2 regions of the Pseudomonas sp. Tun-23181 genome follow, and region 2 is predicted to be linked to the other one. Evidence: predicted binding sites of a transcription regulator. Region 2 holds the regulator's gene; the other holds the start of a gene.

Region 1 (4,837 bases), 660 kb from region 2:
TGCTGCCTTGGCTTTCCGCCTCCACCAAGCTGCCGACCCGCTCCAGCACTTCGTGGATGTTGGTCATGGCCAGCGACGGCAGCTTGTTCGAACCGAGCATGCGGTCGACCAGGTTACGCAGGCGGTCGGCCTCCTCGATGATCACGTTGGTGTAGTCGCGCAGCCCCTCGTCGGGCAGCTCGCGCGACAGCAACTGCGCCGCGCCGCGAATGCCGCCGAGCGGGTTCTTGATCTCGTGGGCGAGGCCGCGCACCAGCATCTTGGTGGTTTCCTGCTTGCTCAGCTGGGCCTCTTCCTTGGTGATGCGCAGCAGCCGGTCGCGGGGGTGGACCTCCAGCAACAGCAGGGTCTGCCCTTGGTGCAGGATCGGCGTCACGGCATAGTCGACGGTGATGGTCTGGCCGGTCAGCGAGGTCAGCTGGGCCTCGCGCTTGGTGAACGGGTGCGCCTGTTCCACGGCTTGGCGCAGGGAGTTGAGCGCTTCGGTGGACTCGGTGAACAGCTCGCTGATGAACTGCCCGTGGCTGCGCTGGCCGCTGACGGCCAGGAGCATCTCCGCGGCCGGGTTCATGTACTCCAGGCGCAGCTCGGCATTGAGCAGGAGCGTGGCGGTGGTCAGGTTGTCCAGGAGCAGACGGTGCTGTGCATCGCTGATGGTCATAAGGCGTCGTTGACCTCTTTTGGCACATGGAGTGCCCTGGCGGTAAACAGGGGCGGGCGCGCAGGTGTCCGCTCGTTGCCAGGAAAATGCAAGAAACAAACCAAAGCTCCGAAAAGAAGCGGCATTTGCGGATAAAGCCCTGGATCTGCGCGAATTCGGGCCAGAAAGCCCTGGTTTTCCGTGGCTGCTGACCCAAATTGGGATGCATGGCGGGGCGTAGCGGTTTTCTGTGCACCAATATAGAGCATAGGGTGCGAGAGGGCTGCCTGCCGCTTTCCATCGGAGCGGGACGCGAAAACGAAAACGGCCTCCCGAGGGAGGCCGTTTCGATGAGGGCGTCGACGCGAGGCGTCGCCTACATCAGACGCTGTAGTACAGGTCGTATTCCAGCGGGTGGACGAAGGTGCGGACCTTGATCTCTTCTTCCGACTTCAGCTCGATGTAGGCATCGATGAAGTCGTCGGAGAACACGCCGCCCTTGGTCAGGAACGCACGGCCCTTGTCCAGCTCTTCCAGGGCTTCCTTCAGGCTGCCGCAGACCTGCGGGATTTCCTTGGCCTCTTCAGGCGGCAGGTCGTACAGGTTCTTGTCGGCGGCATCGCCTGGGTGGATCTTGTTCTGGATGCCGTCCAGGCCGGCCATCAGCAGCGCGGCGAAGCACAGGTACGGGTTGGCGGCCGGGTCCGGGAAGCGCGCTTCGATACGGCGGGCTTTCGGGCTCGAGACGTACGGGATGCGGATCGAGGCCGAGCGGTTGCGGGCCGAGTAGGCCAGCATGACCGGCGCTTCGAAGCCTGGCACCAGGCGCTTGTAGGAGTTGGTGGACGGGTTGGTGAAGCCGTTCAGGGCCTTGCCGTGCTTGATGATGCCGCCGATGAAGTACAGGGCGGTGTCGGACAGGCCGGCATAGCCTTCGCCGGAGAAGGTGTTCTTGCCGTCTTTGGAGATCGACATGTGGACGTGCATGCCCGAGCCGTTGTCGCCGTACAGCGGTTTCGGCATGAAGGTCGCGGTCTTGCCATAGGCGTCGGCGACGTTGTGCACGCAGTACTTCAGGGTCTGGACTTCGTCAGCCTTGGTGACCAGGGTGTTGAACTTCACACCGATCTCGTTCTGGCCGGCGGTGGCCACTTCGTGGTGGTGAACTTCGACGACCAGGCCCATTTCCTCCATGGCGTTGCACATGGCGGTACGGATCTCGTGGTCGTGGTCGCATGGCGGAACCGGGAAGTAGCCACCCTTGACGGCCGGACGGTGGCCCTTGTTGCCGCCTTCGACGTCCTGGTCGGTCATCCAGGAGCCTTGTTCGGAGTAGATCTTGAACATGGAGCCGGAGATGTCGGACTTGAATTTGACCTGGTCGAAGATGAAGAACTCAGGCTCCGGGCCGACGAACACGGTGTCGCCGATGCCGGTGGACTTCAGGAATTCCTCGGCGCGCTTGGCGATGGCGCGTGGGTCGCGGTCGTAACCTTGCATGGTGGAAGGCTCGATCACGTCGCAGACCAGGATCAGGGTCGGCTCTTCGGTGAACGGGTCGAGCACGGCGGAGGAGTCGTCCGGCATCAGGATCATGTCGGAGGCTTCGATGCCTTTCCAGCCTTCGATCGACGAGCCGTCGAACATCTTGCCGGCTTCGAAGAAGTCCTCGTCCAGCGCATCGCGAGCGGGCATGGTGACGTGGTGCTGTTTGCCTTTGGTGTCCGTGAAACGCAGATCAATCCACTTGACGTCATGATCTTTGATGAGTTGAACCGACTTCGACATGTTGTCCTCCGGATGGGTCTAGGGCGCGGTGGGCCGCTGCCCTGGAAAAAGGGTGTCGCCGGGCGCGGATAGTCGGCCAAGCTTACCTGCCTCACAAGAGAGCAAATTGCATGCCAGTGCCCAAAAATGGCGAGGCGGGGATAAAACCTGGCGGTTTCGGGCGTTTTGCGGGGTTAGGGGGCTTTAGGCTGCACCTATAAGAGGCGTTTTTCTGGCTGGATGCACCAATATGGTGCTTGCTGGATTTTGCGCTGACTGCCTTGGCCTTATTCGCGGGCAAGCCCGCTCCCGCAGAGGGGCGAGTCAAACAGTCGATGCGGTTTGCAGGGCTTGGGCCCCTGTGGGAGCCGGCTTGCCGGCGACAGGGGCGGTACAGGCACCCCGAAAATCATTCCCTATCGTCGAAATACCAAAACCTTCTGCTCAAACCTTGAGCAATTTCCGCTATAATTCGCGCCCCTCATTTTCGGCAGGCCCCGCGCGCGCTGTTATCCAATGAAACTCATCGTCAAAGTCTTCCCTGAAATCACCATCAAGAGCCGGCCGGTGCGCAAGCGTTTCATCCGCCAGCTCAGCAAGAACATCCGCCTGGTGCTCAAGGACCTGGATCCCGAGCTGGTGGTCGATGGTGTCTGGGACAATCTCGAGGTGGTCACCCGCGTCGAGGACGAGAAGGTCCAGCGCGAGATGGTCGAGCGCCTCACCTGCACCCCGGGCATCGCCCACTTCCTGCAGGTCGAGGAATACCCGCTGGGCGACTTCGACGACATCGTCGCCAAGTGCAAGGAACACTTCGGCCCGCTGCTGGCCGGCAAGCGCTTCGCCGTGCGCTGCAAGCGCGGCGGCCACCACGACTTCACCTCGATGGACGTCGACCGCTATGTCGGCAGCCAGCTGCGCCAGCAATGCGGCGCCGCGGGTATCGACCTGAAGCACCCCGAGGTGGAAGTGCGCCTGGAGATCCGCGACCAGCGCCTCTATGTGGTACACACCCGTCACCCGGGCATCGGCGGCTACCCGCTGGGCGCCCTGGAGCAGACCCTGGTGCTGATGTCCGGCGGCTTCGACTCCACCGTGGCCGCCTACCAGATGATGCGCCGCGGCCTGATGACCCATTTCTGCTTCTTCAACCTCGGTGGCCGCGCCCACGAGCTGGGGGTGATGGAAGTCGCCCACTACCTGTGGAAGAAGTTCGGCAGCAGCCAGCGCGTGCTGTTCATCAGCGTGCCGTTCGAGGAAGTGGTCGGCGAGATCCTCGGCAAGGTCGACAACAGCTACATGGGCGTGACCCTAAAGCGCATGATGCTGCGCGCCGCGGCCAAGGTCGCCGAGCGCCTGGAGATCGACGCCCTGGTCACCGGCGAGGCGATTTCCCAGGTATCGAGCCAGACCCTGCCGAACCTGGCGGTGATCGACCAGGCCACCGACAAGCTGGTGCTGCGCCCGCTGCTGGCCAGCCACAAGCAGGACATCATCGACACCGCCTACCAGATCGGCACCGCCGAGTTCGCCAAGCACATGCCCGAATATTGCGGCGTGATCTCGGTGAACCCGACCACCTGTGCCAAGCCGCACCGGGTCGCCCATGAAGAGAACCAGTTCGACATGGCGGTGCTCGAGCGCGCCCTGGAGCGCGCCCGCTTCATCTCGATCGACCACGTCATCGACGAGTTGGGCCAGGACATCGAGGTCGAGGAAGTGAGCGAGGCCCTGCCGGGCCAGATCATCCTCGACATCCGTCACCCGGACGCCCAGGAAGACGAACCCCTGGTGCTCGAAGGCATCGAAGTCCAGGCGCTGCCGTTCTATGCGCTCAACAGCCGCTTCAAGCACCTGGATGCCAACCGTCAGTACCTGCTCTATTGCGATAAAGGTGTCATGAGCCGTCTGCATGCTCATCACCTGCTCAGCGAGGGACACGCCAATGTGCGCGTTTATCGCCCCGCCTAGGAAGCACGATGGCGACCGTTCTCGCCATCGTCCTCCCGACCGGTACTGAGCGCCGAATGCCTTGAACCCGATGCCTGCGGGCAGCGGTCACCGAATACCTAGATCGAGAAACACACAGTGATTGAGAATCTGCGCAACATTGCCATCATTGCCCACGTCGACCATGGCAAGACCACCCTCGTCGACAAGCTGCTGAAGCTCTCCGGCACCCTCGACCGCAAAGAGGCGGAAAGCGAGCGCGTGATGGACTCCAACGACCAGGAAAAGGAACGCGGCATTACCATCCTGGCGAAGAACACCGCCATCAAGTGGAACGGCTACAACATCAACATCGTCGACACCCCCGGTCACGCCGACTTCGGTGGCGAGGTCGAGCGCGTGATGTCGATGGTCGACTCGGTACTGCTGGTGGTCGACGCCCAGGACGGCCCGATGCCGCAGACCCGCTTCGTGACCCAG
Region 2 (4,837 bases):
ATCGCAACATCGACGTGCACAAGACCCCGATCGACCAGGTGATGACCGTCCACGGCAAGACTGCCCGCGCCGAGATGCTGGCCGCCGAAGCCCTGAAGATCATGGAAGACCACAAGATCAACGCACTCGTGGTGGTCGACCAGGACGACCGCCCGGTCGGCGCCCTGAACATGCATGACTTGCTGCGCGCGGGGGTGATGTGATGGGGAGCGACGCGATGAACCAGGACCTGATGCAACGCGGCAAGGCGATCAAGCTGGCGGTGTTCGACGTCGATGGCGTGCTTACCGATGGCCGCCTGTACTTCCTCGAGGACGGCAGCGAATTCAAGACCTTCAATACCCTCGACGGCCATGGCATCAAGATGCTGATGGCCTCGGGCGTGACCACGGCGATCATCAGCGGGCGCAAGACCCCGGTGGTCGAACGCCGGGCCAGGAACCTGGGTATCCCGCACCTGTTCCAAGGCCGCGAGGACAAACTGGTGGTACTCGACGGCCTGCTGGCGGAACTGGGCCTAAGCTATGAACAGGTTGCCTACTTGGGCGACGACCTGCCCGACCTGCCGGTGATCCGCCGGGTCGGCCTGGGCATGGCAGTAGCCAATGCCGCGCCGTTCGTGCGCCAGCACGCCCATGGCGTGACCCAGGCACGTGGCGGCGAAGGCGCCGCCCGCGAGTTCTGCGAACTGATCATGCAGGCCCAGGGAACCCTGGACGCTGCCAACGCCAACTACCTGTAAGGCCGTACATGCTCAGCAAGAAAGCCCGAAACATCGCGCTGTTCGGTGCGATCGCCGCCCTGCTGGTGGCGGTCGGCTACTGGAACATCAGCCCCGAGAGCTTCCTCGACAGGCCAGTGGCCCAGGTCGACCAGAGCGCCATCGACTACTACGCGATCAACGCCCACAGCGTGCAGTTCCTGCCCGACGGCAAGCTGCAGTACGAAATGACCGCCGACAAGGTCGAGCACCTGAAGGCCAGCGAAGTGACCCTGGTGACCAAGCCCGACCTGCACCTGTATCGGGGCACCCCGTATCCCTGGCACGTACAGAGTGAACGCGCCGAGGTCAACCCGGACGGTAGCGAGGTCGAGCTGATCGACAAGGTCCGCGTTGCCCGTACCGACGCGAAACAACGCGATACCATCATCACCACTACCCGCATGACCGTGTTCCCGCAGAAGCAATATGCGCAGACCGAGCAAGCCGTTAGAATCGACGGCGCCGGTGGCACGACCACGGGCAAAGGAATGAAAGCGTATCTGAAAGACGGCAGGATGGACCTGCTGTCCAACGTAAGAGGACAGTATGAGGCTCGTTAAAACCCTCCCCCTTCTGCTCAGCCTGGGCGCGGCACTGGGAAGCGCGAGCGCCTTGGCCCTGCCGAACGACCGTGACCAGCCCATCCGCATCCAGGCCGACAACGCCCACCTGGATGACAAGCAGGGCGTTGCCACCTACACCGGCGACGTGATCATCACCCAGGGCTCGATGATGATCAAAGGCAATACCGTGACCATCACCCGCGCCGCCTCCGGCGATATCGACGTGGTCACCTCGGTGGGCAACCTGGCCTACTTCGAGCAGCAGCAGAGCGCCGCCAAGCCCGACAAGATGAAGGGCTGGGCCGTGACCATCCAGTACCAGGCGCTGAAGGACATGGTGATCCTCACCGACCGCGCCAAGGTCGAGAACGAAGGCAACACCACCGAGGGCGAGAAGATCGTCTACAACACCAAGACCCAGGTGGCTACCGCCGGTCGCGGTGGCAACGTGACCTCGCCGCGTCAGCGCATCGACATGGTGATCCAGCCGAAGAAGAAGGCCGAGTAAATCAGATGGCAACCCTCAAAGCCCAGCACCTGGCCAAGAGCTACAAGGGCCGCCAGGTCGTCCGCGACGTCAGCCTGTCGATCGACAGCGGCCAGATCGTCGGCCTGCTCGGTCCCAATGGCGCCGGCAAGACCACCTGCTTCTACATGATCGTCGGGCTGGTCCAGGCCGACCAGGGCCGCGTGCTGATCGACAGCCTCGACGTCAGCCACCAGCCCATGCACGGCCGCGCCCGTGCCGGTATCGGCTACCTGCCGCAGGAAGCCTCGATCTTTCGCAAACTGTCGGTGGCCGACAACATCATGGCCATCCTCGAGACCCGCAAGGATCTGGACCGTGACGGCCGACGCAAGGAACTGGAAAGCCTGCTGCAGGAGTTCCACATCAGCCACATCCGCGACAACCTCGGCATGAGCCTCTCCGGTGGCGAACGCCGCCGTGTCGAGATCGCCCGTGCGTTGGCCACCGCGCCGAAGTTCATCCTGCTGGACGAACCCTTCGCCGGTGTCGACCCGATTTCCGTAGGCGATATCAAGCAGATCATCCACCACCTCAAGGCCAAGGGCATCGGCGTGCTGATCACCGACCACAACGTGCGCGAAACCCTTGATATCTGCGAAACCGCCTACATCGTCAATGATGGCCAGCTGATCGCCGAAGGCGACGCCGAGACCATCCTGGCCAACGACCTGGTCAAGGAGGTTTACCTGGGCCACGAGTTCCGGCTCTAACGCTAGGAGTCTGCCCGGAGCACTGGCACAGGCGCCCGAGAAGGGCTTAAGTGATACAGTGCTCTAGGCAAACGCTACAATTTAAGGCATAAAACTTGCTTGAAGTTGGCGCCCCGGCGCCCTCTCTGTAGTGGATGGCGCATGTGCGCCGGCGAACAAGGTATTTAGCCCCTGCCATGAAACCATCGCTCGTCCTAAAAATGGGCCAGCAACTGACGATGACCCCGCAGTTGCAACAGGCTATCCGTCTGCTTCAGCTCTCCACCCTGGACCTTCAGCAGGAAATCCAGGAAGCGCTGGAGTCCAACCCGATGCTCGAACGTCAGGAAGACGGCGACGACTTCGACAACAGCGACCCGATGGCCGACAACGCCGAGAGCAAACCGGCCAGCGAACCCCAGGACAGCAGTTTCCAGGAAAGCACGGCCAGTGCCGACAACCTGGAGGATGGCGAATGGAACGAGCGCATCCCCAACGAGCTGCCGGTGGACACGGCCTGGGAGGACATCTACCAGACCAGCGCCAGCAGCCTGCCCAGCAGCGATGACGACGAGTGGGACTTCACCACCCGCACGTCGATCGGCGAGAGCCTGCAAAGCCACCTGCTGTGGCAACTGAACCTGGCGCCGATGTCCGACACCGACCGCCTGATCGCCGTCACCCTCATCGACAGCATCAACGGCCAGGGCTACCTGGAAGACAGCCTCGAGGAAATCTGCGCCGGCTTCGAGCCAGAGCTGGATATCGAGCTGGATGAAGTCGAGGCGGTGCTGCACCGTATCCAGCAATTCGAGCCCGCCGGCATCGGCGCACGCAACCTGGGCGAATGCCTGCTGCTGCAACTGCGCCAACTGCCAGCCAGCACGCCGTGGATGGCCGAAGCCCAGCGCCTGGTCACCGACTTCATCGACCTGCTCGGCAGCCGCGACTACAGCCAGCTGATGCGCCGCATGAAGCTCAAGGAAGACGAACTGCGCCAGGTCATCGAGCTGGTGCAGAGCCTCAATCCGCGCCCGGGCTCGCAGATCGAGTCGAGCGAGCCGGAGTACGTGGTCCCCGATGTCATCGTGCGCAAGGACAACGACCGCTGGCTGGTGGAACTGAACCAGGAAGCGATCCCGCGCCTGCGGGTCAATCCACAGTATGCCGGGTTCGTCCGCCGCGCCGACACCAGCGCCGACAACACCTTCATGCGCAACCAGTTGCAGGAGGCGCGCTGGTTCATCAAGAGCCTGCAGAGCCGCAACGAGACGCTGATGAAGGTCGCCACCCAGATCGTCGAGCACCAGCGTGGCTTCCTCGACCATGGCGACGAGGCGATGAAGCCGCTGGTCCTGCACGACATCGCCGAGGCGGTGGGCATGCACGAATCGACCATTTCCCGGGTCACGACGCAGAAATACATGCACACGCCCCGTGGCATCTACGAACTGAAATACTTTTTCTCGAGCCATGTGAGCACCGCCGAAGGCGGCGAATGCTCGTCCACGGCGATCCGTGCGATCATCAAGAAACTGGTTGCGGCGGAAAATCAGAAAAAGCCATTGAGTGACAGCAAGATCGCTGGTTTACTGGAGGCACAAGGCATCCAGGTAGCCCGTCGCACCGTCGCCAAGTATCGTGAGTCCCTCGGCATCGCACCGTCGAGCGAACGCAAGCGACTGATGTAGCCCCTGGCTGTGCCATAGCGTTTCAGTGGCAGGTGCAATACCTGCCCTTTATGCACGGGCAACAAAGGAGAAGCTGTATGCAAGTCAACATCAGTGGACACCATGTAGAAGTCACCCAGCCGCTGCGTGAGTACGTACTCGAGAAGCTCGCTCGCGTGGAGGGCCACTTCGACAAGATCACCAACGTGCAGGTCATCCTGACAGTCGAGAAGTTGCAGCAGAAGGTCGAGGCGACCCTGCAGATTCCCGGCGGCGAAGTGGTTGCAAACGCCGAAGACAAAGACATGTATGCAGCGATCGACGCCCTGGCTGACAAGCTCGACCGCCAACTGAAAAAACACAAGGAAAAACAGCAAAGCCTGCTGCAAGGTGCAGCCGCCCGCTGATCCCCCTCATCCATGATCCGACTTGAAACCATCCTGACCCCCGGCCGTTCCCTCGTGAACGTGCCGGGCGGCAGCAAGAAGCGTGTGCTCCAGGAAATCGCCACCCTGATCGCCAGGGACGTGACCGAACTGGAAATGGAAGACGTATTCGAGAAACTGGTCGCCCGCGAGAAGCTGGGCTCCACCGGTTTCGGCAATGGCATCGCCATTCCCCAC

What was found. The regulator sigma-54, encoded in region 2, starts transcription at its own class of promoters, with help from an activator protein. The targets are predictions, from matches to a motif close to ANTGGCATNNANNTTGCTNT.
Region 1: the regulator sigma-54 is predicted to act here: its motif matches at 2,527-2,546, upstream of glnA (glutamate--ammonia ligase).

Annotation. Positions count from the first base shown of each region.
Region 1 is NZ_CM171630.1:4,126,561-4,131,397, forward strand. Features, by position in the region: gene glnL (nitrogen regulation protein NR(II)) at 1-661, opposite strand, end outside; gene glnA (glutamate--ammonia ligase) at 1,022-2,428, opposite strand; gene thiI (tRNA uracil 4-sulfurtransferase ThiI) at 2,924-4,378, shown strand; gene typA (translational GTPase TypA) at 4,496-4,837, shown strand, end outside.
Region 2 is NZ_CM171630.1:4,784,222-4,789,058, reverse strand. Features, by position in the region: gene ACDI39_RS22640 (KpsF/GutQ family sugar-phosphate isomerase) at 1-203, shown strand, start outside; gene ACDI39_RS22635 (KdsC family phosphatase) at 218-742, shown strand; gene lptC (LPS export ABC transporter periplasmic protein LptC) at 751-1,323, shown strand; gene lptA (lipopolysaccharide transport periplasmic protein LptA) at 1,310-1,834, shown strand; gene lptB (LPS export ABC transporter ATP-binding protein) at 1,840-2,565, shown strand; gene ACDI39_RS22615 (RNA polymerase factor sigma-54) at 2,742-4,235, shown strand; gene hpf (ribosome hibernation-promoting factor, HPF/YfiA family) at 4,313-4,621, shown strand; gene ptsN (PTS IIA-like nitrogen regulatory protein PtsN) at 4,634-4,837, shown strand, end outside.